4 regions of the Microbacterium pollutisoli genome follow, and region 1 is predicted to be linked to each of the others. Evidence: predicted binding sites of a transcription regulator. Region 1 holds the regulator's gene; each other region holds the start of a gene.
What was found. Region 1 encodes LexA, which represses DNA repair genes until DNA is damaged. Its sites were predicted from a motif close to TCGAACANNTGTTCGA; they were not measured.
Positions count from the first base shown of each region.

Region 2: ACQ143_RS09280 (HNH endonuclease signature motif containing protein) is a predicted target of LexA. The motif match lies at 4,922-4,937, and genes of this name have one in related genera.
Region 3: ACQ143_RS07190 (DUF222 domain-containing protein) is a predicted target of LexA. The motif match lies at 3,195-3,210, and genes of this name have one in related genera.
Region 4: recA (recombinase RecA) is a predicted target of LexA. The motif match lies at 2,106-2,121, and genes of this name have one in related genera.

Region 1 covers NZ_JBNYWT010000009.1:34,402-41,853, reverse strand. Annotated here, with positions in the region: gene ACQ143_RS14670 (dipeptidyl-peptidase 5) at 1-1,792, opposite strand, end outside; gene ACQ143_RS14665 (cysteine hydrolase family protein) at 1,901-2,461, shown strand; gene lexA (transcriptional repressor LexA) at 2,499-3,161, opposite strand; gene ACQ143_RS14655 (LysM peptidoglycan-binding domain-containing protein) at 3,418-3,783, shown strand; gene ACQ143_RS14650 (histidinol-phosphate transaminase) at 3,808-4,881, shown strand; gene hisB (imidazoleglycerol-phosphate dehydratase HisB) at 4,922-5,533, shown strand; gene hisH (imidazole glycerol phosphate synthase subunit HisH) at 5,530-6,180, shown strand; gene priA (bifunctional 1-(5-phosphoribosyl)-5-((5-phosphoribosylamino)methylideneamino)imidazole-4-carboxamide isomerase/phosphoribosylanthranilate isomerase PriA) at 6,232-6,978, shown strand; gene ACQ143_RS14630 (SseB family protein) at 6,962-7,452, shown strand, end outside.
Region 2 covers NZ_JBNYWT010000003.1:283,312-290,763, reverse strand. Annotated here, with positions in the region: gene ACQ143_RS09295 (DUF58 domain-containing protein) at 1-483, shown strand, start outside; gene ACQ143_RS09290 (transglutaminase family protein) at 470-2,809, shown strand; tRNA gene ACQ143_RS09285 (tRNA-Ser) at 2,934-3,021, shown strand; gene ACQ143_RS09280 (HNH endonuclease signature motif containing protein) at 3,092-4,855, opposite strand; gene ACQ143_RS09275 (ATP-grasp domain-containing protein) at 4,977-5,930, shown strand; gene ACQ143_RS09270 (DUF5671 domain-containing protein) at 5,944-7,452, opposite strand, start outside.
Region 3 covers NZ_JBNYWT010000002.1:485,866-493,317, reverse strand. Annotated here, with positions in the region: gene helR (RNA polymerase recycling motor ATPase HelR) at 1-913, shown strand, start outside; gene ACQ143_RS07195 (DUF4287 domain-containing protein) at 993-1,283, opposite strand; gene ACQ143_RS07190 (DUF222 domain-containing protein) at 1,415-3,127, opposite strand; gene ACQ143_RS07185 (helix-turn-helix transcriptional regulator) at 3,291-3,725, shown strand; gene ACQ143_RS07180 (VOC family protein) at 3,731-4,147, shown strand; gene ACQ143_RS07175 (hypothetical protein) at 4,149-4,580, shown strand; gene ACQ143_RS07170 (PQQ-dependent sugar dehydrogenase) at 4,627-6,069, opposite strand; gene ACQ143_RS07165 (acyl-CoA synthetase) at 6,196-6,834, shown strand; gene ACQ143_RS07160 (amino acid transporter) at 6,831-7,166, shown strand; gene purB (adenylosuccinate lyase) at 7,185-7,452, opposite strand, start outside.
Region 4 covers NZ_JBNYWT010000005.1:2,657-10,108, reverse strand. Annotated here, with positions in the region: gene ACQ143_RS11660 (DNA translocase FtsK 4TM domain-containing protein) at 1-178, shown strand, start outside; gene pgsA (CDP-diacylglycerol--glycerol-3-phosphate 3-phosphatidyltransferase) at 197-763, shown strand; gene ACQ143_RS11650 (CinA family protein) at 760-1,308, shown strand; gene ACQ143_RS11645 (helix-turn-helix domain-containing protein) at 1,456-1,776, shown strand; gene ACQ143_RS11640 (DUF3046 domain-containing protein) at 1,785-2,009, shown strand; gene recA (recombinase RecA) at 2,320-3,378, shown strand; gene ACQ143_RS11630 (regulatory protein RecX) at 3,413-4,177, shown strand; gene miaB (tRNA (N6-isopentenyl adenosine(37)-C2)-methylthiotransferase MiaB) at 4,229-5,782, shown strand; gene miaA (tRNA (adenosine(37)-N6)-dimethylallyltransferase MiaA) at 5,779-6,696, shown strand; gene dapF (diaminopimelate epimerase) at 6,827-7,452, shown strand, end outside.

The DNA of each region.
Region 1 (7,452 bases):
ATCCGTGGCCCTCACCCGGGTACAGCACGTACGCGTGGGGCACCCCCTGCGCCGCCAGCGCATCGCGGATCGCCTCGGACTGCGACGGCGGCACGACCTCGTCCTCCGCACCCTGCAGCAGCAGGAGCGGCACGCGGAACCGGTCCGGGCGGCTCAGCGGCGACCGCTCCACGTACGTCTGCTCCGCCTCCGGCAGCGGGCCGATGAGGCCGTCGAGGTAACGCGCCTCGAAGTCGTGCGTGTCCGCGGCGAGGGTGCGGGCATCCCCGATGCCGTAGCGGGAGATGCCGGCGCTGAACACGTCGGTGCCCACCAGTGCGGCCAGCACCGTCCATCCGCCGGCCGAGCCACCCGCGATCGCGAGCCGCCCGGCATCCGCCCGTCCCTCGGAGGCCAGGCCCGCCGCCGCCGACGCGACGTCGTCCACATCGACCACGCCCCACTGGCCGTTCAGGCGCTCCCGGTACGCGCGGCCGTACCCGGTCGATCCGCCGTAGTTGACCTCGAGCACGCCGATGCCGCGGCTGGTGAGGTACGCCGTCCGGCTGTCGGCGACGCCCCCCACGTGCGCCGTCGGGCCACCGTGGACCAGCACGACGTACGGGGGCTTCTCGTCGGCCCGGCCGGTCGCATCCGGGTTCATCGGGGGGTAGTCGAACGCGTGCACCGGGCCGTGGATGCCGGGGAACGTCACCGGCCGTCCTTCGGGATACCAGTGCGCGTCGGCGGACGGGCCGCCGGCGACCAGCAGGGGCTCGCGCCCCGGCTCGACCATCCACACGCCGGTGCCGCCCGGCGCCGCCCCGGAGAGGAGCACCCGGGTGCCCGACACGTCCTCGACCACGACGCGGGCCCGGCAGGGAACCGCCAGCGTGGCCACCTTTCCGTCGGGGGCGATGTGCACGACGGAGTCGGACCCGTTCGTGCGGACGGCGATGAAGCCGCCGTCGGCCAGCGGCGCGAACCAGCGCGCACCGAGCACCCACAGCCCGCCGCCGGTGTCGGCGTCCGCCGGCGCGATCGGGGCGCGGTCGGCCGACCGGTCGGCGGCCGGATCGGCACGCCACAGGTTCCACCGGTCGGTCGGATCGTCGACGTAGACCAGGGCGCCGTCGGCGGTCCACTCCGGCTGCAGGGCGGCGCTCGTGCCGCCGGCGACCGTCACGACGTCGGTCACCCGGCCGCCCGTGGTGCGCCCCACCTGCAGCGTCGTGCGGTCCCACGGCATGTCGGGGTGGTTCCACCCGACCCAGGCCAGGCGGGTGCCGTCGGGGGACAGGGCCGGCTGCGCGACGAAATCCGTGCCCTCCGCCAGGGTGGTCACGGTGCCGTCCTCGGCGATCGCGACGATGTCGCGGGCGGGTACCGGCTGCCGGCCGTGTCGCTCCCGCACCGCGAGCAGGGTGCCCGCGTGCCACCGCAGGCCGCCGTACCGGGTGTCGCCGTCGACCGGGGTCAGCGGGTGCGGTTGCCCGCCGCCGGTCGTGGTCCACACGCGCTGGTCGGTCTTCTCCACGAAGAACAGGCGGCCCTGGGGCGTCGCCGTCCATGAACCGCCGCCGTACTCGTGCACCCGCGAGCGCGCGTCGGCGGGGGCGGCGAGCAGCTCGTCGACGGTGCCGTCGGCGCGGCGGCGGCGCACCGTCGTGCGGCCGCCTTCGCTCGGCACCGATTCGCCCCACCAGATCTCGTCGCCGACGAACGCGGCGCCGTCGAAGCGCGGTGAGGCCGCCGAGGCCCACGTGGCGGTCAGCGGCGAAGGCCAGGAACCGCAGGGGAGGGTTTCGCTCATGGCCCCACGCTAGCCGCGATCGGGCGGGGGTGATCGATGGCACCATTCGTGCGCGGGGTGGCGCTCGTGGTTCTGGTCGCGGGGGCGGCCATGCGGTCGACTTGAGGCATGGACACCCCACCGCCCGCGCTCATCGTCATCGACATGCAGGAGGGATTCACCGACCCCTTCTGGGGCCCGACCGCCAACCACCCCGGCTGCGAAGACAACGTGGCGCGGCTCATCGCGGGGTGGACCGCCCGGGACCGGCCGATCGTGGTGGTCCGCCACGACAGCGTGCATGCGGACTCACCGCTGCGGCCGGGCCACCCCGGCAATGCCCTCGTCGCCGCGGTGGATGCGGCACCGGCCGGCCTGCGGGTGGTCAAGACGGTCAACTCGGCCTTCTACGGCACGCCCGACCTCGAGGCCTGGCTGCGCGGGCGGGACATCACCGAGCTCGTGCTGTGCGGCATCCAGACCAACATGTGCGTGGAGACCACCGCCCGCATGGGCGGCAACCTCGGGTTCGATGTCGTGGTGGCGCTCGATGCGACGCGCACCTTCGACCTCGCCGGCCCGGACGGCCGGGTGATCGGGGCCGCAGAGCTGATGGCGGTGACCGCGGCGAATCTGCACGGCGGCGGCTTCGCCCGGCTGCGGGCCACCGACGACATCCTCTCGCACTGACGGCGGCCCCGGATGCCGGGTCTGCGGCCGGCCGGTGTCAGACGGCCCGCAGCACCGCCACGACCTTGCCGAGCACCGTGGCGTCGTCGCCCAGGATCGGCTCGAACGCCGTGTTGCGGGGGAGCAGCCACGTGTGGCCGTCGCGCTGCCGGAACGTCTTGACCGTGGCCTCGCCGTCGAGCATCGCGGCGACGATCTCGCCGTTGTCGGCGGTCGACTGCGCGCGCACGACCACCCAGTCGCCGTCGCAGATCGCGGCGTCGATCATCGAGTCGCCGCTCACCTTGAGCATGAACAGCTCGCCCTTGCCCACCAGCTGACGCGGCAGCGGGAAGATCTCCTCCACCTGCTGCTCGGCCGTGATCGGCACGCCCGCGGCGATCCGCCCGACCAGGGGCACCAGGGCGGCGTCGCCGACCGACGGGCCTTCGTCGGGGTTGTCCGTGCTGCTGCCGGGCAGATCGATGAGCACCTCCATCGCGCGGGTCTTGCCAGGGTCGCGTCGCAGGTAGCCGCTGAGCTCGAGCTGGTTGAGCTGGTGGGTCACGCTCGAGAGCGACTTGAGCCCGACGGCGTCGCCGATCTCGCGCATGCTCGGCGGATACCCGTGCCGGGCGATCGAGCGCTGGATCACCTCGAGGATGGCCATCTGCTTGTCGCTCAGGCTCTTGCGCCGGCGGGTCTGCGGCTTGTCGGTCATGTCCGGCTCCTTCTCGGGCCCGGCTCCGAGTTCGAATGTCGGAGGTGGGTGATGGGCTCTTCTCATCGAAACGGTATCCGGTGACGGGCGGCTCGTGCGGCAGGCATTCGCGTGTCGCGTGCGATTCGATCTCCGATCCGGTTACCTCTTGACACGCTATCAGCTCGAAGATACATTCGGAAGAGAGATTCGCATCCGGCCCTCCCGGCCGAGGTGCCGGATGCGAATCTCTGACACCGCCGCACGAGGAGGAATGATGACCACCATCGACGTCGCCGCCCGCATCCCCGCCCCGCGTCCGACGCGTCTGCGTCTCACCGTCCGCGGCCGGCGTGTGCTGGCGACGCTCGCCTCCCTGCCGGCGGTGGTCGCACTGACGATCGCCGTCGTGTCCGGCGGCGGCGCGATCGCCTCCTCCGAGGCCGGGGCGCCCGCCGGCAGCTTCGCGACGGTGACCGTCATGCCCGGCGAGTCGCTGTGGTCGATCGCCGAGCGCGTCGCCCCGACGGCCGACCCGCGCGATGTCGTCGACGAGATCATGCGGCTCAATGCACTGGCCGGTGCCGGCCTCGACGCCGGGCAGAGCATCGCCATCCCGGCCCGGTACAGCACCGGCGGCTGAGCCCGGCGGGCCTAGCATGGAGGGGTGACTGCCCGTCTGGAAGACCTTCCGATACGCGACGACCTGCGGGGGCTCAAGCCCTACGGCGCCCCGCAGGTGCCCCTGCCCATCGCACTGAACGTCAACGAGAACACCCACCCGGTTCCGCCCGAAGTGGCCGACGACATCCTCGACGGCATCGGTCAGGCACTCGGCGACATCAACCGCTACCCCGACCGTGAGTTCACCGCCCTGCGCGAAGGCTTCGCCGACTACCTCGGCCACAGCCTGACCCGCGAGCAGATCTGGGCGGCCAACGGGTCGAACGAAGTGCTGCAGCACCTGCTCCAGGCCTTCGCCGGGCCCGGCCGCACCGCCTTCGGGTTCGCGCCCACCTACTCGATGTACCCGCTGCTGACCCGCGCCACCGGCGCCGAGTTCATCGCCGGCACCCGGGGGGTGGACTACACCGTGTCCGCCGACGACGCCGCCGCGCAGGTCGCCGACGCCCGGCCGGACGTGGTCTTCCTGTGCGCGCCGAACAACCCGACCGGCACGCCGATGCCGCTGGATGTCATCGAGGCCGTCTACGAGGCCGCCCCCGGCATCGTGATCGTCGACGAGGCGTACTGGGAGTTCGCACCCCGCGAGGAGCGATCGGCCCTCACGCTCCTGCCCGGCCGCGAGCGCCTGGTCGTGTCGCGCACGATGAGCAAGGCGTTCGCCTTCGCCGGGGCCCGGATCGGCTACCTCGCCGCAGACCCCGCGGTGATCGACGCGCTGCGCCTCGTGCGGCTGCCGTACCACCTCGGCGCGCTCACCCAGGCGGCGGCCACCGCGGCGCTGCGGCACGCGCCGACGATGCTGCAGATGGTGGACGAAATCGTCGGCCAGCGCGACCGCATCTCGGCGACGGTGGAGGCCCTGGGCTACACGCCGCACGAGAGCTGGACGAACTTCGTCCTGTTCTCCGGCGTCGACGACCCGGCCGCGACCTGGCAGGCGCTGTACGACCGCGGCGTGCTGATCCGCGACGTGGGCATCGCGCACAGCCTCCGGGTGAGCGCCGGCACCGAGGCGGAGACCACGGCCTTCCTCGACGCGCTCGCGTCGCTCTGAGCGCGGCGTCGGTGGCCTCGCGCCTCGGTAGACTCGGGGCATGAGCAGCACCGGGGCCCGTACGGCCAGCATCCGCCGCGCGACCAGCGAGTCCACCGTCGAGCTCGAACTCGACCTCGACGGCACGGGCACGAGCCGCATCGACACCACGGTGCCGTTCTTCGACCACATGCTCACGGCCTTCGCGAAGCACTCGCTGACCGACCTGACCGTCCGTGCCTCCGGCGACACCGACATCGACGCGCACCACACGGTCGAGGACATCGCGATCGTCCTGGGCCAGGCCATCCGTGAGGCGCTGGGCGACAAGGCGGGCATCTCGCGGTACGGCGACGCGCTCGTCCCGCTCGACGAGGCGCTCGCACAGGCGGTCGTCGACATCAGCGGCCGCCCCTACCTCGTGCACAGCGGCGAACCGACCGGGTTCGAGCACCACCTCATCGGCGGGCACTTCACCGGGTCACTCGTGCGGCACGTGTTCGAGGCGATCTCCTACAACGCCGCGCTGACGGTGCACGTCACCGTGCTCGGCGGCCGGGACCCGCACCACATCGCCGAAGCCGAGTTCAAGGCCTTCGCCCGCGCCTTCCGCCAGGCCAAGGCCCTCGATCCGCTGGTGCACGGCATTCCGAGCACCAAGGGCGCCCTGTGACCGGATCCGCGCCGATCGTCGCGGTGCTCGACTACGGGTCGGGCAATGTCCACTCCGCCGTCAAGGCGCTGATCGCCGCCGGCGCCGACGCGCGTCTGACCGCCGACCGCGGTCTCATCCAGGATGCCGCGGGCCTCGTCGTGCCCGGCGTGGGCGCCTTCAGCGCCGTGATGTCAGCGCTGCACGCCGGCCGCGGCGACGAGATGATCGGCCGACGCCTGGCCGGCGGGCGCCCGGTGCTGGGCATCTGCGTGGGCATGCAGATCCTCTTCGAGCACGGCGTCGAACGCGGCGTCGACACCGAAGGCATGGGGGAGTGGCCCGGAGCGGTCACGGAACTGGACGCGCCGGTGCTGCCGCACATGGGCTGGAACACGGTGCGCGCCGGCGAGGGCTCGGTGCTGTTCCGCGGCATCGAGCACGAACGCTTCTACTTCGTGCACTCCTACGGCGCCCAGCACTGGAGCCTCGATGTGATGCGCCCGTTCGCGCCGCCGGCGGTCACCTGGTGCGACTACGGCACGCCGTTCCTGGCCGCCGTCGAGAACGGTCCCTTGTCGGCCACGCAGTTCCACCCGGAGAAGTCCGGCGCGGCCGGAATCCGCCTCCTCGCCAACTGGATCGAGTCTCTGCCGCAGTCCGAGTAGGCTTGCCCCTTGTGCGCAATCGGCGCACGGATCCACTCTCCCTGGGGAACCATGAACGATTTCGCGACGACTCCTGAACTGATCCTCCTGCCCGCCGTCGATGTCGCCGACGGCAAGGCCGTGCGCCTCACGCAGGGCGAAGCCGGCACCGAGACCAGCTACGGCGACCCTGTCGACGCCGCGCTGAACTGGGCCGAGCAGGGCGCGCAGTGGATCCACCTCGTCGACCTCGACGCCGCGTTCGGCCGCGGCAACAACACCGCGATCCTGCGCCGCACCATCAAGCACCTCAAGGGGGTGCAGATCGAGCTGTCCGGCGGCATCCGCGACGACGCATCGCTGGACGCCGCCCTCGAAAGCGGCGCGACGCGGGTCAACCTCGGCACGGCGGCGCTGGAGAACCCGGAATGGGCGGCGGACGTCATCGGCCGCTACGGCGACGCGATCGCCGTCGGGCTCGACGTGCGCGGCACGACCCTCGCCGCCCGCGGCTGGACCCAGGAGGGCGGTGACCTGTGGGAGGTGCTCGAACGCCTCGAGCACGCGGGCTGCCGCCGCTACGTCGTCACCGACGTCACCAAGGACGGCACACTGCGCGGTCCCAACCTCGACCTGCTGCGCGAGATGGCCGCCCGCACCGACAAGCCCATCATCGCCTCCGGCGGCGTCTCCAGCCTCGACGACATCATCGCTCTGCGCGAGCTCGTCCCGCTCGGCGTCGAGGGCGCGATCGTCGGCAAGGCCCTGTACGCGGGGGCGTTCACCCTCGTCGAGGCTCTGGATGTCGCCGGCGCCTGATCACTCGTGCGAGCTGCCCGGCGATTCCGCCGGCCAGCCGTGGGCGGGGCGCAACTTCGAGGCGAACCCGCACGCCGGTGACGACGGCTCAGCCGACCCCGCACTGCTGGCCGCGCTGGTCGCCTTCCGCGAAGGTCGCGGCGAGGCGGCCGCGGTCGTCGACGCGTACCGTGCCGCGCGCCTGCTGATTCCGCTCGTGGCCGAGAAGGGCGACGAGGGGGTCGGGCCCACCGGACTGCCGGTGGACAAGACCCAGGAGCTGGCCATCGTCACCGTCGCCGCCCCCGACGGACGGCGCGTGCTGCCGGTGTTCACGTCGGTCCAGACCATGTCGGCGTGGGACGCCCAGGCCCGCCCGGTTCCCGCCGACGGCGTCCGCACCGCGCTGTCGGCGGCCGCCGACGACACCGATCTGATCGTCATCGACCCCGGCGCGCCGACCGAGTTCGTGCTGCGGCGCCCGGCCGTGTGGGC
Region 2 (7,452 bases), on a different contig from region 1:
GCGCTGGTGACCCCGGGGGCGGACCCCGCGTTCGAGGCGGCGGTCTCGGCGTGCGCCTCGGCGGTGGCGCGGCTGACCGACGAGGGCTACGTCGTCTCCGTGCTGGACGTCGACGGTGCCGCCCTGGTCGAGCGGATCGACAGCGAGGACCACGGGGCCGTCGAGGACATGACGATCGCCTTCGCGTCGATCACCGCGCGACGCGAGGGAACGCTCGAGGGCGTGCGGAACCTGTTCCTCGGCACCATGACCGGCCCGCTCGTGGTGGTCACCGGCCGATTCGACGAAGCGGATGCCGCGCTGCTCGCGCCGCTGGTCCACCACAGCACGCTGCCGGTGCTGCTGACGGTCGACCCGACCGAGCGCGCCCTGGCCGACATCGCCACCGCCGGGTGGCGGGCCGCTCAGATCGATGTGGCGGGCGACCTGTCGGACGCGTGGATCGCCGCCATCGACCGGGAGTCGGACCATGTCATCGCGTGACACCGGACGCGGCGGGGGCCCGGGCGTTCCGGGGCGCGGGGCTGCGGCATCCACCGCGCGCAGGGCGACCCCGGAAGCGTTGCGGCGACGCGGGGAGATCCGTCTGACGGCTGGGCTGTGGGTGGCGCTCGTGGCGGCGCTCCTGCCGTTGACGACCGTCATCGCACCGGGGGGCTGGATCCCCGGGGTCATCGTCTTCGCCGCCGTGCTGCTGGCCGCGGGCCTGGTCGCACGGCGGCTGCGCGTGCCGGCGATGGTCGTCACGCTCATCCTTCTCGCGCTGTGGCTGGTGATCGTGACGGTCGCGTTCCTGCGCGACACGGCGTTCCTCGGCTTCGTCCCGACGCTCGACTCCTTCCGCGCAGCGCCCGACCTGGTGGGCGTGGCGGCGAACGAGATCCTGCTGGGCGTGGCGCCGTTGGAGGCGACGCACGCGATGACGTTCATCGTCGTCACGGCACTGGGCGCGCTCACCATCGCGCTGGATCACGTCGTGCTCACCGCGCGCATGCCGTTGCTGGCGACCGTGGCGCTGGTGGCGGTGTGGCTCATCCCGTCGCTGGCCGTCCCCACCGGGGCGAGCGTCGCGGCCTTCATCGTCCTCGCCGCCGCGGTGCTGTATCTGATCCGCGCGGAGACACGCACCCGGGAGGCGCCGGTGCCGGTCGGCGCCCGGGCCAGCGCCGGCGTGACGGCCATGGCTGCGGGAATCGGTGCCGTGGCGATCGTCGCCACGGTGCTGGCCACGCCGACGCTGCCGCCGTCGGCCGGAGCGGGCGGGGCGCTGGGACTGGCATCCATCGACGCGTCGCTCGAGCTGGGCAAGGATCTGCGCCAGCCGACCGACGTCGAGGTGCTGCGCGTGCACACCAACGCGCCATCGCCGCCGTACCTGCGGGTGGCGACGCTCTCGGAGTTCGACGGCGAGGTGTGGCGGCCGGACCGGTACCGTTCGGTCGAGCTCGTCGACGACTCGTCGTGGGAGGCGCTCACGGTGGACGAGGATGTCCGCGTCACGCAGTACCGCACGACGATCGCGATCGACGGTCTTGCGTCGGCGCGACTGCCGATCCCGTTCCCCGCGGTGTCGCTGACGGGGCTGGAGGGGGCGTGGCGGGCGGTCGCCGCGAACCGCACGGTGATCACGGCAGAGAGCTCGACGCAGGGCCAGACGTACGAAGTGCTGTCGAACGTGGTGCGGCCGTCGCGTGAGAAGATCCGGGGTGCGCGGGCGTCGTTGCGCGGCAGCGGCGTCGACGAGTTCACGCTGCCGTCGGGCATGCCGCCGATCATCGCCAACACAGCGGCTGAGGTGACGGCGGGGGCGGACAACGACTATGACCGGCTGATCGCGCTGCAGGCGTGGTTCCGCGGGCCGGAGTTCACGTATTCGCTGTTCGCCCCCGTGCAGGAGGGCTTCGACGGCAGCGGCGCCGACGCGGTCGCGCAGTTCCTCGATGTGCGCGAGGGATACTGTGTGCACTTCGCGTCGGCGTTCGCGGTGATGGCGCGGACGCTGGATATGCCTGCCCGCATCGTCATCGGCTTCCTGCCCGGCGAAACGACGGACGAGGTGGTCGACGGCGAGCGCGTGGCGGCCGTGTCGACGAGCTTGCTGCATGCGTGGCCCGAGGTGCACTTCGAGGGGATCGGCTGGGTGCCGTTCGAACCGACCAAGTCGTTGGGGGTGCCCACGAGTTTCCTTCCCGAATCGGCGCCCGCTCCTCCGGACGGCGGTGAGGATGTCAGCGGTCCGACGCCGACGGCCGCCCCGACGCCGACGGGTTCGGCGACACCGGTCGACGAGCAGGACGAGGTCGACGCCGGCGGTGCCGGGGCGGGGTCCACGCCGGTGAGTCCGCTGCCGTATTTCGCGGCGCTGGGCATCGCGCTGCTGGTCGGGGCTCTTCCGTGGGCAGCGGGGCAGGTGCGACTGGCGGCGCTGCGCCGGCGCGCGCGGCGCGGTGATGTGGCGGCGGCGTGGCGGATCGTGCAGGAGACGGCGATCGACTTGGGCATCGCGGTTCCCGGCGCCGAGTCGCCGCGCGCGTTCGGTGCGCGGCTGGTGGCGTCGCACGGTGCGCCGGCCGATGCGGTGGAGCGGCTCGTGTCGACGGTGGAGCATGCGAACTATGCGCGTGCAGCGCGGCCCGGCTCGCGGCCGGGGGTGGATGCCGGGGTCGTGCGCCGCGGGCTGCTGGCGGCCGCGCCCCCGCACCTGCGCCGCGGCGCGTTGCTGATGCCGAAGTCGCTGATTGTGAAGCCGGGTTCGGGTGTCGCCGAGCGCGTGGGGCTGCGCTCGGTGCCGCGGGCGCTGGCGAAGTAGCGCCGGCTGCCGAGACGGCTGCGGTGGGGCTGAGCTCGTGGTGTGACCGACGACCTGAATGCGGCCGAGGCGGAGACTCGGGGATCCACCAGGTAGACTGTCGGTCGGCCCGTTCGCGGGACCTGGAGGATTCGCCTAGTGGCCTATGGCGCACGCTTGGAAAGCGTGTTGGGTGCAAGCCCTCAGGGGTTCGAATCCCCTATCCTCCGCCATTTTTCCTTCGCCGTGATCGGTGTGGTCTCGCGGACCCTCCGCGCATGGGCGGCATGACCGTCGCCCACATCACGCGGGCAGCAGCGCGGGTTGAAGATCTTCACGTGACTGGGCACCTTCACGGGGGTACGCATCCTCACGTGACCGGGCACCTTCACGGGCGTACGTATCCTCACGTGGGCGGGCGCCTTCCGGTGGTCGCTCACGGGGTGGTTCGCTCACCGGCCGGTTCCCGGGCGGTGCGGGCGGTGCGGCCGGGGCCGAAGCTCGCGCCGACGGCGGCGTGCGCCAGCCGGGCCGGTCGGGCGGATCGCTCCACGCCCACCGCAGCGGCGACTTCGAATGCAGCGTGGTCCGCTCCCCCGTCGGTGCGTGGAGGACGAAGACTCCGTGGGCCGCGTCACGGGTGACGCGCCAGCCTTCGTTGTGGAGCAGCAGGTGATGGAATCGGCACAGCAGGATGCCGTCGTCCACGTCGGTCGATCCGCCCTCCGCCCACGGCGTCGTGTGGTGCGACTCGCAGTACGAGGCCGGCATGTGACATCCGGGCCACATGCAGCCGCCGTCACGGATGGCCAGCGCCTGCTTCTGCGCCGAAGTGAACAGTCGCTTCTCCCGCCCCACATCGAGGGGCTTGCCGCACGACGAAACGGTGATCTCGAGCGTCCCCGTGTTGCACAGCGCCGCGTCGAGAACCGAGCCGGGCAGCGCGTCGCCGCCGTCTTCGAGGTTCGCGATGGCCACCAGCCGCCCGAACATGTCGCGGCGCCCGATGTGGTCCTTCACCGTGACGAGGCGGACGCCCGGCTGCCGCACGCCGAACACGTCCTCGGCGGTGGCCAGCGCGCCGGCTCGCAGCACACCCATCATCAGGTCGTAGGTGAGCTGGTCGTTCGTACGGTCGTCGTCTTGCAGCGCTTCGGCCTGGGCGCGCTCGGCGTCGGTCAGGAAGCGCGGCCCGCCGCGTCGCGGCCGCAGCGCCGCGCTGATCACACTGCTGGCCCAGGCCCCCATCTCGTCGTCGTAGATGATGTGCGCGTGGTGACGGCCGTGCTCGTCCGTCCACTCCCGCCACGATCGCGCGGCAAAGCGCTCGGCGAACCGTTCTTCGGCGCCGACCGGGTCGAGCGCATCGCGCACCGCCCGTGCGCTCTTGCGGAGCTCTTCCACGGTGACGTCGGCGGCTTCGGCCATGAGCTGCTGGGCGGCGATCGCCCACACCTCGTCGGCGCGCTCGGTGTCGGCGGGCTCACCGAGACCGTTACGGATCGCATCGTGCTGCGCGGTCGAAAGTGCACCGGTCAGCATGGCGTCACGCAATTCCGCGTGCCAGATGAACACCGGCGCGCTGCCGCTGCCACCTCCAGCGCCGACACCGTCACCACCCTCGACCACGTCGCCGCTCGCACCGTCGACCCCGTCACCCCCGGCCTCACCGTCGCCGGCCGCGCCCTCGATCGACGGGCCCCGACCGGCCGGACCGTCTCCGGCATCCACCGGCCCGTCGTCGAGGAGGGCCGAGCCGACCCGCAGCGTGCGCGATGCGTCGCCGCGCGTGCCACCGGTGATGTCTTGGACGAGCTGCACCGGGTTGCGGAAGCCGCGACGTCGAGCCAGACCGCCGCCGGTTGATCGCTCGGCGACGACGGCGGCTCCGACGACCTTGAGGCGCTCGACGCAGGAGGAGATGGCCGCGGCCTCTTCGAGCAGTGCGACGACCGCGTCGTCATCGAGCCGCCGCACGGCGGGCAGGAGCTCACCGGGCGCGACGTCGAGCTCGGCGTGGCGGGTGACCATGCGCAGCCTCTCTGTCAGCTCGGCGAGGAATGTCATGGCTCCATACTGACAGGAGGGTCGGACATTCGTTCCATATCCGCTACACAGTGTGGACAACGTATATCGAACACAGATTGGGGAGGAATCCGTGCCCGCCGCCGCCCCGTACGCTGACTTCGTGACCCTGCGCATCGCCCTCGCCACGACCGATGTGTTCGCCGCTGAGGACCCCGACCACGACACTCCCTTGCTGTTGACCGCGCTGCGCGCGCGGGGCGCGGTGGCCGAGGCCGTCGTGTGGCACGACGACCGCATCGACCTGGGCGCGTTCGACCTCGTGGCCATTCGCTCCACATGGGATTACCCCGAGCGCGCGGACGAGTTCGCCGCCTGGGTCGCGCGTGCCGCCGCCGCGACGCGATTGGTCAACTCGGCCACGCTGGTGCGCTGGAACCTTGACAAGTCGTATCTGACCGCGCTGGCGGATGCCGGCATCCCCACCGTGCCGACGGCGTACTGCCGCGATCTCGACGACGCGCGCGCGGCGCTGCGCGCTCACGCGGCAGCAGAAGTGGATGCCAGGACCCCACGCAGCCGGCGCTCCGCGCGCACAGCGGATGCCGGAGGCCCACAGCGCATCGTGGTCAAGCCCACCCTGTCGGCCGGCGCGCGGGACACCGGGCTGTTCGACGCCGACGATCCCCGCGCGCTCGCGCTGGCCGAGCGGATCATCGCGCGCGGGGGCACGGCCATGATCCAGCCCGAGATCGCCGAACTGAGCGCCGGCGCGGAGAAGGCGCTGTACGTCATCAAGGGACGCTTCACCCACGCGATCGCGAAGGGCGCCCTGTTGGAAGTCGGCGGCGAGCTGCGCGGCGGCGTCTATCAGGAGAACCCGATCCCCGTGCCGGCGAGCCTGGCGGAGCAGACGTTCGCCATCGACGCGGTGCGCGCGGTGAGCCACATCACGGGCGAGCCGATGCCGCTGTACGCGCGCGTCGATGTGGTCGACACCGCTGAGCACGGCCTGATCGTGCTCGAGGTGGAGCTCATCGAACCCGCGCTGAATCTGCATGTGGCACCGGAGGCGATCGCCCCGGTCGCCGACGCCCTGCTGCACGCCGCGGGGTGACGCTCCCGCCGAGTCAGTCCGCGAGCGGGACGACCTCCACCCTCCCGTCGGGCGCGGCCAGCACGAGCACACGGCGGGCAGTGAGGCCGGCGAGCGTGTCCGTGAGCGCCGCGGCGTCCACTCCCCCGGCAGCACCCACGCCGCCGGCATCCGCGCGACCGGAGCCCGCGGCATCCACGTCACTGACGACACCAGCCCGCACACCCCCGTCATCCCCCGCCGCGTCGGCACGCACCCAGCGGGTGACCGCCGCACCGGTCACCGCGCCGATGGTGCGGGCCAACTCGTCCGCACCTGGCGGAGCGACCAGGATCACCTGACGGATGCGCGGCACGGACGGCTCGTCTTCCGCGTCGACGCGATCGCGGCGCCAGATCGCGAAGTGGTAGCCGGCGATCAGCGCGGTGGCCACGAGCAACCCGAACGGGGCGCGGATCTGCTCCACGAGGTTGCCGCCGTCGCCTTCGAGCGCGAACGAGAAGAGGCGGTAGCCGACGACGAGCAACGCGACGATGGCCACCACCGCGCTCACCCCGAACACCGCGATGAGGTACACCCGGCGGCTCGACCACGCGGCATCCACCCGGCCGGCCGGCGGACGCCAGGCGATCCACCACAACGGCGCACCGGCGACGAGCGCCGCGATCCCGCCCAGCAGCAGCGCCCGGGCGTCCGACCCGGCCAGGGGCTCCGTGAGCGCCGCCAGCAGTGCGTTGATGACGACGCCGATCCCGGATGCCGCGGCGATCAGCCCCAGTCCGGCTTCGACCAGGCCGATCGCCCCTGCCGTGGTCTCTGTGCGCGCGAGCGCGATGCGCCGGTGGTACAGCCACACCGCCGCCGCCACGGCTGCGGCAGCCACCCCCAGGCCCAGTGGCTCCACGATCTCGCGCCACGGCTCGCTCGGGTCGAACAGCGCCCGCAGTCCGACGTACAGTACGGCGATGACACCGCCGAGGGTTGTCGCCGCCGCCCCGAGCACCCCGACGACCACGAGGGCGACGTCCGCGAAACCGCCGCGCAAGCTTCGCACGGCGTCGCGGTACCAGTGCCACCACCAGATGAGCGCGCCACCGACACCCCACACCAGGCTCTGCAGCGCGAAGACCCACCATCCGCCGCCCAGGTGTGCCTGCGCCGGGGCGATCGCCTCGTCGAACAGACTCGCCAGGGCGCGCACGACGCCGACGACACCGACGATCAGCCCGTACGCCGCCCCGAGCACGCCGGGCGCGGTGCGCAGCCGCACCGGTCGCCGGCGCAGCCGCATCCAGCGGTGGGCGCCCCATACGGCCAGCCACGCGATGGCCGTGCCCAGTGCTCCGGGGTCCCACCGTCCGGCGATCAGGTCGGCGAACATGCCCAGCAGCGCGCTGGTGAAGACCACGAGCGCGGTGAACGAGATCGCGGTCAGATACAGGCCCCACGCGACCGAGCCGCGGTCGGGTCCGTCGAGCCTGCGCCACGCGAACCACCACAGCACCGCCGCCAGCGGGCCGCCGACGAGTGTGAAGGCGAGCGA
Region 3 (7,452 bases), on a different contig from region 1:
ACGGTGCGCACCCTGGCTGACCGCCGACGAGGTGGCGGCGCTGCAGCGGGAGGACGGACGGGCGTGGACCGCGTCGGACCTGCCGTTGCTGGACGCCGCGCGGCTGCGCGTGGGTGATCCGGAGCAGAACCGGGTGCGGCGTCGGCGCGAGGCGGCGCTGGCCGAGCAGCGCGCGCAGATGGGACGGGTCGTCGACGAGATCATCGCCGCCGACGACTCGGAGCTCGGCGAGGTGCGGATGCTGCGGGGAGCGGACGCCCAGCACAGCCTCGTGGACGATGCGCTGCTGCCGGCGCTGGATCCCGACGCGCTGGCCGGTCCGTTCGCGCACGTGATCGTCGATGAGGCGCAGGAGTTGACCGATGCGGAGTGGCAGATGCTGATGCGGCGCTGCCCCTCGCGCAGCTTCACCATCGTCGGTGACCGCGCGCAGGCGCGGCACGGGTTCACCGAGACGTGGCAGGAACGGTTGGAGCGTATCGGATTCCGTGACGTGCATATGTCGTCGCTGACGGTGAACTACCGGACGCCCGAGGAGGTCATGCGGGAGGCCGAGCCGGTGATCCGCGCGGTGATCGAGGATGCGAACGTGCCGACCGCGGTGCGCAGCTCCGGCATCCCGGTGCACCACGGATCGGTCGACGAGCTCGAGGGGATCGTCGGTGGCTGGCTCGCGGCTCATGCCGAGGGCATGGCATGTGTGATCTCCGCGGATCCGGTGGAGCGCGTGGGCGGTGACGGGGCTGGCGGCGACCGTGTGCGCTACCTCACGCCGGAGACCGCGAAGGGTCTGGAGTTCGACCTCGTCGTGCTGGTCGATCCGGAACGGTTCGGCGACGGCATCACGGGTGCGGTTGACCGCTACGTGGCGATGACCCGCGCGACCCAGCGGCTCGCGGTGCTGACGGGGTAGCTCGTTGCCCGTCGGGTTGGCAGCGCGCCGGCTTCGTGGCGCGCAACGGTCCGCGCGCCGGGTCGGCGGCGTTCGGTGGTCAGCCCGCCGGGTTGGTCGCGGCGCCGTCGAGCCAGAGTGTGTCGCTGTCGTCGGCGTGGGAACCGGTGGTTCCGACGTGCTTCGCGCTGATCTTGGGGCCCTTGGTGATGACGTGGACCATGGCCATCGCGTGCCCGCGGCCCAGACCGTAGTCGGCGGCGAGCCACTCGACGATGGGGGCCGCCTTGGTGGTCTCGTCGAACCCCTTCTCGCGGGCGATGTCGACGAGCTGGCGGGGTGTCAGCCCGGTCTTCTTCTCGACGGCGTCGAGATATGCCTGAAACGACATGTGCGTCCCCTTCGGTCATGAGTGGCGTGCGCACGCTATCGCACGGGAGTTCGCGGCGCTAGTGGTCTCCTGCGTGAACGCGCGGCGTCAGAACGGCGCGGGCGTGGCCCCGGAACGGCGCGGGCGGGGCGTCAGAACGGCGCCGGGGTGTCGTCGCGGAGGTAGAGGCCGTGACGGTTGCGGGTGCGCTCGATGAGGTCCGCCGGAACGAACGCGACGGGAGGTGGCGGGGTGTCGGTGTAGATGTGCCCATCGGGGTCGTGCCATTCGAGGACGCCCCCACGGCGGTGGATGACCCGCCAGGACGTGTGGTGCTTGAGCACATGGTGTCGCCGGCAGATGCATGCGAGATTGCACAGCTGGGTGCGCCCGCCCTGGGCGTGGTCGTGGGTGTGATCGGTGTCGCATCTGCGCGCGGGCATGCTGCACCCGGGGAATCGACAGTGCCGATCTCGGGCGCGGAGGTAACGGCGCTGGGCGGCGGTCGGTGTGTACCGGTCCACCTCGAGAACAGTGCCGGTGATCGGATGGGTGAGAACGCGGTCCCAGCCGGGGGCGTCGACCGTGAGCATGCGCGCCGTTGCGGGATCGATGGGGCCGTATCCGTCGAGTTCGGCCGGTTCGGTGCCCACGGTGTCGTCGCCCGCGAGCAGCGAGAGCACGGGGACGGTGATCTGCACCTGCCCGATGACCGCGGCGATGGGTCCGGCGTCGGCTCCGAGGGGCACGCCGGCCAGCAGCAACTCGGTGATCACGTCGGCCCGCCGCTGGTCGAGCGTGCGCTCGTCGGGCTCCGATTCGCGCTCGTGGCGGCTCTGCCCTGCGGCGATGCCACGGGCGTGGGCGGACCGCGGGTCGATGAGCCGGGCAGTCGATACGAAGTCCACGCCGGTCAGGAGTCGGTCGTCGCTGAGACCGGCGATGGAAGCCACGGTGCGTGAGGACGCGTCGGTGGACGCGGCGGCAGCACCACCCGCGTACAGCGCCGTCCGCACCCGCGCGGTGAGCGTCAGTTCGAGCGCACTGCCCATGGGCCGCGCGGAACCACCCTGGCCTCGAGAAGCACCCGGGCCGCGAGAACCACCGGGGCCTCGAGAACCACCGGGGCCGCGAGAACCACCGGGGCCGCGAGAAGCGCGCGAGCCGACCGGTGTTCCGAACACCCGGGCCAGGGCGGCGTCGTCGACTTCGGTGAGGTTGAGGCGGGCGATGCTCGTCGCACGGTCCATGGCCGCGTGGGCGAGGACGGCGGGGATGTCGAGTGTCAGACGGGCCATGCCGTCGGTGAGGCGGGAGACGCGCACCTTGCGATTGTCGCGGGCTCGGCGGTGCCGTTCGGCGAACGGCACCGGGTTGCACCGTTCGGCCAACCGCTCGGCGATCGGACGCGTGCGCGTGGCCGTCTCCCCCTCGGCCACGGGCACCACCTCGGCTTCGAACCGGGCGCGCGCATCTTCGTCGTCGAGGAGTGCGCCGGCGTCCGTGATGACGCGCACGTGAGCGCGGCTGATCCGCCCCTCCCGCCAAGCCGCCACCGTCATCGGAAACCACCGCACGGTCTGCTGCGCCTGGACGATCTGGCCCTGGATCGCCCGATCCGACAGCCGCACCCGTGCGCCCAGGCGAGCGGACGCATCGCGCAGCGGAAGCGCCGTCGCCCGCTGCGTGGCCGGCAAGGCCTCGATCTGTGCGTCGACGGCGTCGCCGAGATCGGCGAGGGCCTCCGTCTCGGCCGCTTCGAGCGCCGCTATCTGAGCGCGGATGTCGGCCACCCGGTCGATCATCGCCATGACCCCGCGCGCGCCCGTCCCGAGGTCGGGAGGCGACAGCTGTTCGAGGGTCATGCATCCATTCTAGCTTGAGATATCGAACAAAGCAACGATGAATGTGGAGAAGTCAAACATGCGACCACCGCACACGTGTCCGACACCGCCGCAGAGGTCGGCGATCCCAGCCGATCCGCCCAACCCGTGGCATCCTCTCGCCCCGCGTGGAATCATCGGGGGAATGGGTGCCCCCGACCTGCAGACCCTTGCGCTGCTGCGGCGCGTGCGCGACCGGATGGACCGCGAGTACGCGCAGCCGCTCGATGTGGAGTCGCTGGCGCGTGACGTGCACATGTCGGCCGGCCACCTCAGCCGGCAGTTCGTTCTCGCCTACGGCGAGCCGCCCTACGCGTATCTCATGACGCGGCGCATCGAACGGGCGATGACGCTGCTGCGGCGCGGCGACCTCAGCGTCACCGAGATCTGCTTCGCGGTCGGATTCTCGTCGCTGGGCACCTTCAGTTCGAGGTTCTCGCAGCTGGTCGGCGTCGCGCCGAGCGTGTATCGGGAGCAGGGCGCGCCGTTCCGTCCCGGCATGCTGCCGTGCATCGCCAAGAACCTCACCAAACCGATCAGGAATCGAGAAGCGAGGCCCGCAGCGACGCTCGTACCGTGATCCGCATGGACATCACCATTCATTCCAGCTTCCTCCCGCACACCGATCCGGACGCGTCGTTGGCGTTCTACCGCGACGTGCTCGGGTTCGAGGTGCGGCTCGACGTCGGGTACGAGGACATGCGGTGGATCACCGTGGGTCCGGCCGGCCAGCCCGACACCGCGATCGTGCTGCACCCGCCGGGGGTCGGCTACGACGTCACCGAGGACGAGAAGCAGACGCTGCTCGAACTCATCGCCAAGGGCAGCTACTTCGGCGTGAACCTGGCCACCGATGACCTCGACGCCGCCTTCGCGCAGGTCGAGGCCGCCGGCGCCGACATCGTGCAGGAACCGATCGAGCAGGACTACGGGGTCCGGGATGCCGCGTTCCGCGACCCGGCCGGCAACCTTATCCGCATCCAGCAGAAGAAGGAGAACTGACATGGCCGACAAGGGATTCAGCGCCGAAGAGCGCGAAGCGATGAAGCAGCGCGCCGAAGAGCTGCGCGCCTCGAAGGGCCTGAAAGGCGCCGCCAAACTCGCGCGAGAGGTCGAAGCCTGTGTCGCCGCCATCGACAAGCTGACCGGCGTCGACAAGGAGGTGGCGGTCCTGTTGAACAAGATCGTCACCGAAGAGGCCCCCGACCTGAACCCGAAGACGATGTACGGCTTCCCGTCGTACGCCCGCGACGGCAAGGTCGTCGTCTTCTACCAGCCGGCATCCAAGTTCAAGACCCGGTACGGCACGGTCTCGTTCGACGACCCCGCCAACCTCGACGACGGGCCGATGTGGGCGGTCTCGTACGCGGTCGTGGAAGTAACGGATGCCGTGGAGAAGAAGGTCCGCGAGCTCGTCAAGAAGGCGGTGAGCTGACCGGCCACGCCCGCACGACCGACCACACCACGCCACGACCGCATCGTCACCCCACGGGGACACTGACGATGCGGTCGTCGCCGTCTGCGGCATCGCCGCGGCCGTCGGTGTTGTTGGTCAGCACCCAGACGGTGCCGTCCGGGCCGGCGATCACGTCGCGCAACCGGCCGTACTCCCCCGCCAGGTGCTCCCTAGACGAGCCCAGGTCGGCCAGCGGCACCTCGCGCAGCACGCGGCCGCGCAGGTTCGCGATGTACAGCGCGTCGCCGATCACCGCGATACCGCTGGGGCTGGCCGCGCTCGTCTCCCACACCTGCACCGGATCGCGGAAGCCCTGGCCTTCGCCGCCGGTTCCTTCCACGACCGGCCAGCCGTAGTTGCCGCCGGCGACGATCACATTCAGCTCGTCCCAGGCGTTCTGCCCGAACTCGCTCGCGAGCATCGTGCCGTCGTCGGTCCAGGCCAGGCCCTGCACGTTCCGGTGGCCCAGGCTGTAGACCGGCGACCCGGCGGTCGGGTTGTCGGCGGGGATCGACCCGTCGGGATTCACCCGCAGGATCTTGCCGGACAGCGACTCGGGATTCTGCGCACCGGCCGGGTCTCCGGCATCCCCCGCCGCGATGTACAGCGCCCTGTCGGGACCGAAGGCGATGCGTCCGCCGTTGTGGATGCCGGCTTTCGGCAGCCCGTCGATGACCACTGCCGGGTCGGCGACGCCGAGGTCGCCCGGTGTGCCGATGAGCGTGAACCGTACGACGCGGTTGTCGTCGGCGGCGGTGAAGGCGGCGTAGAGACCGTCGTCCCCGTCGCGGGCGAGGCCGAGGAGGCCGCCCTCGCCGCCGGGCACGACGCCGTCGACGGTGGCGACCTCGCGCAGGTCGCCCGTGCCGGTGAGTTCGAGGATGCGGGCGCTGTCGCGCTCGCTGATGAGCACCGAGGTGTCCACCACGACCATCGACCACGGGGCGCGCAGGCCGGTGACGATGTCGACCGGGCCGGTCGGTGCCGGGGGTTCGGAGGCGGTCTCGTCGGGCGACGGCTCGGCGGTCGGGGCGGCCGAGGCGGTCGGCGTGCCCGGTACGGTCTCGGGCTCCGCCCCGGCTGTCCCGGGTCCGCCCAGCGCGAGGATCAGCGCGCACACGGCCAGCACCGCACTGACCGGCGCCATAGTCCAGCGTTCGGGCAGGCTCCGGGAGATGAGGTTCAGAGCGATGCCGACGACGAAGTACGCGCACACGATCCACGTGAGCACGACGATCACGACCGAGGTGCCGCCGGGCAGGATGCCGGCGCGACTGAGCAGCAGCGCGGCGATGGCGGCGTAGAGCACGACCGCGACGGCGCTGCCCACCCGCAGCCGTGTCGGGACCACGGTGTGCTGCCCGCCCCACACGAACCGGCCGTAGGGCAGCCCGCAGGCGACGAGCACCTGCAGCACGGCCAGGCCCAGCAGGACGACGCAGGCGATCGCGGCGGCGACGGTCGACATGGAGGCGATGTTACGGGGTGGCGGCGACCGGCAGGAGGGCACCGGTGGTCGCGGCCATCGGCATCCTCTCGGCCACGACGCCTAGACTGGAGAGGTTCTGATCCGCCTGCCCTGATGGGTTCTGCCGTGACCACCACCGCCGCCCGCACCTTCGAAGTGCGACATGTCCAGCTTGCGCGCGCCCTGTTCGCCGCGCTGGCTGCCGTCATGGTCACCTTCTCGCCGGATCACTCGGCCGGCGTCGGCCTCGCGGTGTTCAGCGGCTTCGCGATCGCCACCGCGCTCGTCCTGCTGCTGGCATGCTGGCTCGTCTACACGGCCGGGACCCGCACCGTGCCGCTGATCCTCGGCGTCCTGACCCTCGTCGCCGGGATGATCGGCGGTCTTCCGGCCGTGCGCACCGAGATCGGCTTCTTCGTCCTCGTCATCGCATGGGCGCTGCTGACCGGACTCGTCGAGCTCATCGGCGGCATCCGCGGCCGCCGCACCGGCGACCCCACGGGCCGCGACGGCGTGCTCATCGGCATCCTCACCCTCGTTCTGGGCGTCGGACTGCTGGTGGTCAATCCCGCCTACAGCCTGGAGTACTTCATCGCCGAAGCCGGCCGTTCGTTCACGCTGACCGGTGTCACCATCGGCGTCGGACTGTTCGGCGGCTACTGCGCCATCGTCGCGGTCTTCCTCGGCATCGCGGGCTTCTCGCCGCGCACCGAGACCGAGCCGGACACCGCGAGCGCGCACACATCCGCAGGAGAGACCCCATGACCGAATCCCGCTCCCACCGCCGCGATCTGCTCAAGCCCGTGCAGCTGCTGGGCTTCGCCTTCGCGGCGGCCCTGTTCGGCGGGTTCATCGCCCTGATGTCGATGGGGTTCTTCCAGGGCATCAGCGAATCGCAGCGCGGTCACGTCGTGATCGTGTCGCTCGTGGTCGCGGGCATCTCGTTCATCGCCACGCTGGTGATCATGGCGCTGCTGATCCTCGCGGTCGACCCCGCCGAACTCGACAAGCCGATCGACCGTCCGGTGCTGCTGCCGCCCGAAGAGCAGGCGAAGGATGCCGGTGACGACACCGGCGCGGACGGCTCCGCCCGCTGATCTCCGGAGTCGCCCCGCTCAGAGCTCGTCGACGAGACGGTCGGCCAGGCCCGTGTAGGTCTCGGGCGTGAGGGCCAGCAGGCGCTGCTTGGCTTCGTCGCTGATGTCGAGACCCTCCACGAACTCGGCCAGCTCCGGCCCGCCCACCCGGCGGCCGCGGGTGAGGTCCTTCAGCAGCGCGTACGGGTCGGTGATCTGCGACCGGCCGGCGGTGATCTCGGCGCGCACGACGGTCTGGATCGCCTCGGCCAGCACCTCCCAGTTCGCGTCGAGGTCGGCGCGCAGC
Region 4 (7,452 bases), on a different contig from region 1:
GGCCCGCGACGTGCTGGTCACCCCCGACCAGCTGCCGGCCGTCCTGGCCCGGCTGCGCGGCGAGGAGCCGCCCGCCGCCGGGCCCGCCGACCCGGTGGAGGAGCAGTTCGCGGGCTACGAGGTCGTCGACGGCGACGATGGCGATGAAGACGCGTGGGGTCTCACCGGGCGCGAGTGACGCCGGTAGGCTCGTCCCGTGGCCATCCCGAGGCAGCTGCCCAACGCGATCACCATCGTGCGCATTCTGTGCGCTCCCGTCTTCGTCTGGCTCCTGCTGGCGGATGCCGGGACCGACGGCGCTCTGCGCTGGTGGGCCGCCGCGCTGTTCATCGTCGCCATCGCGACCGACGGCATCGACGGTCACCTCGCGCGTAAGCACGGCATCGTCACCGACCTCGGCAAACTGCTCGACCCGATCGCCGACAAGGTCCTGACGGGCGCCGCGTTCGTCTGCCTGTCGATCCTCGCCGAGCTGCCCTGGTGGATCACGATCGTCGTGCTCGTACGCGAGTTGGGCGTGACCGTCGACCGGCTCATCGTCGCCGCCGACCACGTCGTGGCCGCCGCCTGGATGGGCAAGCTCAAGACCGTCGCACAGGCGGTCGCCCTGTCGCTCGCACTGCTGCCGCTGTGGACGGTCGTGGGGGAGTGGATCCACATCGTCAACGCCGTGACGATGACCATCGCCGTCGTCCTCACCATCGCCAGCGGTGTCGACTACGTCGTCACGGCGATCCGCGCACGGCGGGGGGCGCGACGATGACCCGGCGACCGGCGCCGGCGCCCGACCTGCCCGACGACATCGAATCGACCCTCGTGTCGCCGGGGCGTCGCACCGACCCCGAGCGTCTGGTGGCCCGACTCAAAGAGCTCGGGTGGACGCTCGGGGTGGCCGAGTCGCTCACCGGGGGCATGGTCATCGCCTCTCTCATCGACGTCGCCGGCGCCTCGGCCGTGGTCCGCGGCGGGGTCGTGGCCTACGCGACAGAGCTGAAGCAGACGCTGCTGGGTGTCGACCAGGCGCTGCTCGAGGCCCACGGCCCGGTCCACCCCCGGGTGGCGCGGCAGATGGCTGACGGCGCGCGGCGCGCGCTCGGCCATGAGGGCGTCCCCACTGATGTGGGCGTGGCGACCACCGGCATCGCCGGCCCGGTCTCGCCCGACGGGCAGCCGGTGGGCACGGTGCACATCGCCGTGTCGACGCCGCTCGGCTCGCGCGCCGAGTCGCTGCTGCTGACCGGCGACCGCCATACGATCCGCACCGAAGCGACTGCGCGGGCGCTGCGCCTGATCATCGAGGCGCTCTGACGGTTCGGAATACCGCGGGTGTCGAACCTGTTACGTATGAGTGATTCCCATGTATTCCTCAGGGGTAAGGGGATATGGTGACCGAAAAGGTGAGGTACTGTTGTCCACCCGAGACACAGCAGAAGTAGGCAGAGGAGGGGGCCCGACATGATCCTGGTACGTCAAGAGATCGGCGATGTCCTGCGTGATCTTCGCTTGCAGAGGGGCCGCACCCTCCGTCAGGTCGCGGGGCGCGCGAGCGTCGCGCTGGGCTACCTGAGCGAAGTGGAGCGCGGTCAGAAGGAGGCGTCCAGCGAGATCCTCGCCGCCGTCGCCGAAGCGCTCGATGTCCCCATCTCGTCCATCATGCGTGAGGTCGGCGACCGCATCTCGGTTCTCGAGGGCCTGCAGACCATTCCCGACGTCGTGCCGGACGACCTGGCGTCGCTGGGCGACGACCTCGTCCAGCCCGAGCTGTCGCTGCGCTGACGCCGCCGATGCGGCTCAGCGAGTTCGAACGCGCCGTCGCGCGCGAGTTCGGCTCCGCAGGCGCGACCCTGGTCAACGACCTGGCGCTGCCGCACGTCGGCAACCGCACCGCGGCCGAGTGCCTGCGGGCGGGTGTCGACCCGCGGGAGGTCTGGTACGCGCTGTGCTTGGAGACCGATGTGCCGCCCGCACGTCGGCACGGCGTGGGCCTGCAGGACCCGCCGCGTAACTGACCCGCACGGGTGACCCGGCGGGGCGGGGCTGCCCGCACAGGGGATGCCGGCGTTCGGCGGGATGCCGGCGTTCGAACATCCGCTTTCGGCGTGTCATCGAAAATCCGTTCGAGACGTGGCATAGCCTCCTGCACAAGCGGAGTCATTCCGCCGCTGTCCACCGAAGATGCGCTTCCGCCCGACGATGTCGGAGGGTGCACATAGCGTGGACAGCGTCGGATGACACCACACGCCTTGTCGCAGCACGTGCTCCACCGGAGGGCGGCGCGACAGCCTACAGGCGACGGAATGCGAACCAGAAGGAGCACCCATGCCCTCTCCCGCTGAGCGCGAGAAAGCCCTCGAGTCGGCTCTCGCCCAGATCGACCGGCAGTTCGGAAAGGGCTCGGTCATGCGACTGGGCAGCGACGAACGCGCCCCGGTCGAGACGATCTCCACCGGATCGATCGCCCTTGACGCCGCGCTCGGCATCGGCGGGCTCCCGCGCGGTCGCATCATCGAGATCTACGGTCCGGAGTCGTCGGGTAAGACGACGCTGACCCTCCACGCGATCGCCAACGCGCAGCGCGCCGGCGGCATCGCCGCCTTCATCGACGCCGAGCACGCGCTCGACCCCGACTACGCGCAGAAGCTGGGCGTCGACATCGACCAGCTGCTGGTGTCGCAGCCCGACACCGGTGAGCAGGCGCTCGAGATCGCCGACATGCTGATCCGCTCCGGCGCGATCGACCTGGTCGTCATCGACTCCGTCGCCGCGCTCGTGCCCGAGGCGGAGATCAAGGGCGAGATGGGCGACTCGCACGTCGGTCTGCAGGCGCGCCTCATGTCGCAGGCGCTGCGCAAGCTGACCGGTGGCCTGAACCAGACCAAGACCACCGCCATCTTCATCAACCAGCTGCGCGAGAAGATCGGCGTGTTCTTCGGGTCGCCCGAGACCACCGCCGGTGGAAAGGCGCTGAAGTTCTACGCCTCCGTGCGCCTCGACATCCGGCGCATCGAGACCCTGAAGGACGGCACCGAAGCGGTCGGCAACCGCACCCGCGTCAAGGTCGTCAAGAACAAGATGGCGCCGCCGTTCAAGCAGGCCGAGTTCGACATCCTGTACGGCGTCGGCATCTCTCGCGAAGGCAGCCTCATCGACTACGGGGTGGAGCACGGCATCGTCAAGAAGTCGGGTGCCTGGTACACCTACGACGGCGAGCAGCTCGGGCAGGGCAAGGAGAACGCCCGCAACTTCCTGATCAAGAACACCGACATCGCCGCGGACATCGAGGCGAAGATCAAGCAGAAGCTCGGCATCGGCGTTCCGCGGGCGGTCGAGGCGCCGCCCGCCCCGGCGGCAGACCTGACCGCGCGCCGCCCGGCGTGAGGCGCCGGCAGCCGCCGCACAAGGTGACAGACGCATGAGCGACGACCAGGGCGAGCCCGGGGCCGACAACGGCCGCGGGCTCGCCCCCGTCATCCCGCTGTTCGGGGCGCGCGGCGCCGCCGGGCCGCAACCCGGTGGCGAAGAGGTCTCCGACCTACCCCGTGCTGCTGCCGCCGGCCGCGCCGTGCCCGCCGACGACGGTGCGGACGCCGCGGGCCACGGTGCCCCGGAGACCGACTGGCACACCAGCTGGCTCGGCGACGAGGCCGGCGACGACCCCGCGACGGCCGATGACGACGAGCGGGAGCGGATCGAGGCCGCCGAGGCGATGCTGCTGCGCAAGCTGCGGGGCCGCTCGCTCTCGATCCGCGAGGCGCGCACGCACCTGGCCGGGCACGAACTCGACGCCGCCGCCGTCGACGGGGTGATCGCGCGGTTCGAGCGCAACGGCTACCTCGACGATGCGAAGCTGGCCGATCAGCTCATCCACACCGCGATGCACCGCAAGGGGCAGGGGCGACGGGTCGTCGCCCAGGCACTTGCACAACGGGGCATTCCCCGCGAGGTCGTCGACGCCGCGCTGGCCGAGGCGCCGGACGACGACGCCGAGCGCGCCCTCGAGTTCGCCCGACACAAGGCCCGCACCATGACCGACCTCGACCGGGACGTCGCGCTGCGACGCCTGGCCGGGCAGCTGGCCCGACGCGGCTACGGCGCGCAGGCGCTCGACGCCGCCCGGCAGGCGCTCGATGAGGCCGGGGGCTCCCGCGGTCCCCGCACGGGCGTGCGCTTCACCTGACCCGTCTCCAGCGGCCGGACACCCGGATTGCGCTCGTACAATGGTCGGATCATGACTTCGCCTTCTTCCGCGCCGACGCTGATCGCACCGTCGCCGGCCGCCGTCGCCGCCGACGGTGCCGCCCGCACCTACGAGGTGCGGACCTTCGGCTGCCAGATGAACGTCCACGACTCCGAACGTCTGTCCGGTTCGCTGGAGAGCGCCGGCTACGTGCGCGCCCAGCCGGGTACCGACCCCGACGTCGTCGTCATCAACACCTGCGCCGTGCGCGACAACGCCGCCGGCAAGTTGTACGGCACGCTCGGCCACCTCAAGAGCCGCAAGGACAAGCACGCCGGCATGCAGATCGCCGTCGGCGGCTGCCTCGCTCAGATGGACAAGGACACGGTGCTCGAGAAGGCGCCGTGGGTCGACGTCGTGTTCGGCACCCACAACATGGGCTCGCTGCCCGGACTGCTCGAACGCGCCCGGCACAACGACGACGCCGAGCTGGAGATCCTCGAATCGCTCGAAGTGTTCCCGTCGACCCTGCCCACCAAGCGGGACTCCGTGTACAGCGGCTGGGTGTCGATCTCGGTCGGCTGCAACAACACCTGCACCTTCTGCATCGTGCCCAGCCTGCGCGGCAAGGAGAAGGACCGCCGCCCCGGCGACATCCTCAGCGAGATCAAGCTCCTCGTCGACGACGGCGCCATCGAAGTGACGCTGCTGGGCCAGAACGTCAACAGCTACGGCGTCGAGTTCGGTGACCGGCAGGCCTTCGGCAAGCTGCTGCGCGCCGCCGGCCAGATCGAGGGGCTCGAGCGCATCCGCTTCACCAGCCCCCACCCGGCCGCCTTCACCGACGACGTCATCGACGCGATGGCCGAGACCGAAGCGGTCATGCCGCAGCTGCACATGCCGCTGCAGTCCGGCTCCGACCGCATCCTCAAGGCGATGCGCCGCTCCTACCGCAGCGAGCGGTTCCTGGGCATCCTCGACCGCGTCCGTGCGAAGATGCCCGACGCCGCCATCTCCACCGACATCATCGTCGGCTTCCCCGGTGAGACCGAGGAGGACTTCGAAGACACGCTGCGCGTCGTCGAGCAGGCCCGCTTCGCGAGCGCCTTCACGTTCCAGTACTCGATCCGCGAGGGCACCCCCGCAGCGACCATGCCCGACCAGGTCCCCAAGGAGGTCGTGCAGGCCCGCTACGAGCGTCTCGTGGCCCTGCAGGAGCGCCTCAGCCTCGAAGAGAACCAGAAGCAGGTCGGCCGCGAGCTGCAAGTGCTCGTCTCCACCGGCGAGGGCAAGAAGGACGCCGCGACCCACCGCCTGACCGGTCGCGCCGAGGACAACCGCCTCGTGCACTTCGAGTTGCCGGCCGGCAGCGACACGCCCCGGCCCGGTGACATCGTCTCGGTCGTGGTGACCCACGCCGCGCCGTTCCACCTGCTCGCCGACAGCCCCGACGGTGCCCCGCTGCGCATCCGCCGCACCCGCGCCGGTGACGCCTGGGATCGCACGCAGGCCGAATCCTGCGGCGTTCCCGCGCCGGCATCCGGCGCGGGGCCGCGCGCGGTCTCGCTCGGCCTGCCGACGCTGCGCCTCACCGCCGCGCAGTGACCGCCCCGCGCCTGTGGGCGATCGTCGGCGCCACGGGCACCGGCAAGACCGGGCTGTCCCTGGACCTCGCTCAGGCCCTTGCCGCGCGCGGACGTGCGGCCGAGATCGTGAACGCCGACGCCATGCAGCTGTATCGCGGCATGGACATCGGCACCGCGAAGCTCCCCGCGTCGCAGCGCCGCGGCATCCCGCACCACCTGTTCGACATGCTCGAGGTGACTGAGGAGGCCGCGGTGGCCGCGTACCAGCCGGCCGCCCGCGACACCATCGGGCAGATCTTCGCGCGCGGCGCCGACGCGATCCTGGTCGGCGGGTCCGGCCTGTACGTGTCCAGCGTGCTGTTCGATTTCCGGTTCCCGCCGCACGACGACGCCCTGCGCGCGCAGCTGGAAGCCGACCTGGCCCGCGACGGGGCGGGCGTGCTCTTCGCGCGGCTGCGCGAGCTCGACCCGGCCACCGCGCAGCGCATCGACGCGCGCAACGGCCGGCGGGTCGTGCGTGCCCTCGAGGTCGTGCTGCAGGGCGAGGCCACCCACGGCGCCGTGCTGCCGGCGGCGCCCACACCGTGGCACGAGCCGCTGCGCATCATCGGCGTGCACCTCGACCGCGCGACCCTCGTGCAGCGGCTCGACGCGCGCGTCGAGGCGATGTGGCGCGACGGACTTCTCGACGAGGTCCGGCACCTGCGTGAGCACGGGCTCGAGGACGGCGTCACGGCGCGCAGGGCGATCGGATACGCGCAGGCTCTCGCTCAGCTGGCCGGCGAGATCACCGAGGCCGAGGCGATCGCGCAGACGCAGGCGCTCACCCGTCGCTACGCACGGCGGCAGGTGTCGTGGTTCAAACGCTACGCCGGCATCCGGTGGATAGATTCCCCCGTCGACGCGGCGGCGCTGGCAGACTCGACCGCATGACTGTCGAGATCGTCCGTTCGCTCTTCCCGATACCGAAGCCGTCGTTCGACTACGAGCCGTTCGACATCTGGGCGACCGGCAAGCGCCTCATCGCCGACTGACCGCCGGTCTCGCTCCTTAGAATGGGGGGATGCCGGAGACCATCGCATTCACCAAGGGCCATGGCACCGGCAACGACTTCGTCATCGTGCCCGACGCCGAGGGCGGCCTCGAGCTCGGGGACGATCAGGTCGCGGCGCTGTGCGACCGGCGATTCGGCATCGGGGGCGACGGGCTGCTGCGCGTGGTCCGGGCCGACCGCATCGCCGACGGTGCCGCGGCGGCCGCAGCCGGCGTCGAATGGTTCATGGACTACCGCAACGCCGACGGCTCGGCGGCCGAGATGTGCGGCAACGGCACCCGTGTGGTCGCCCGCTACCTCGTCGATGCCGGCTGGGCCACGCTGGACACGCCGCTGCGCATCGGCACCCGCGCCGGCGTGAAGACCCTCACCCGCAGCGACGACGGCTTCGAAGTCGACCTGGGCGTCTGGCGCGAGGAGCCGGACGAGGTGACGGTGCGGGCGCGCGGCCTCGACGTGCCGCGACCGGGTATGGGCATCGATGTCGGCAACCCGCACGTGGTGGTGGCGTTGTCCAGCGCGGCCGAGCTGGATGCGCTCGACCTGACGGTGCAGCCGATCCTCGCGCCCCTGCCGCCGGCGGGCGCCAACATCGAGTTCGTCGTACCGGCCGATCCCCTCGTGCGCGGGGGCGT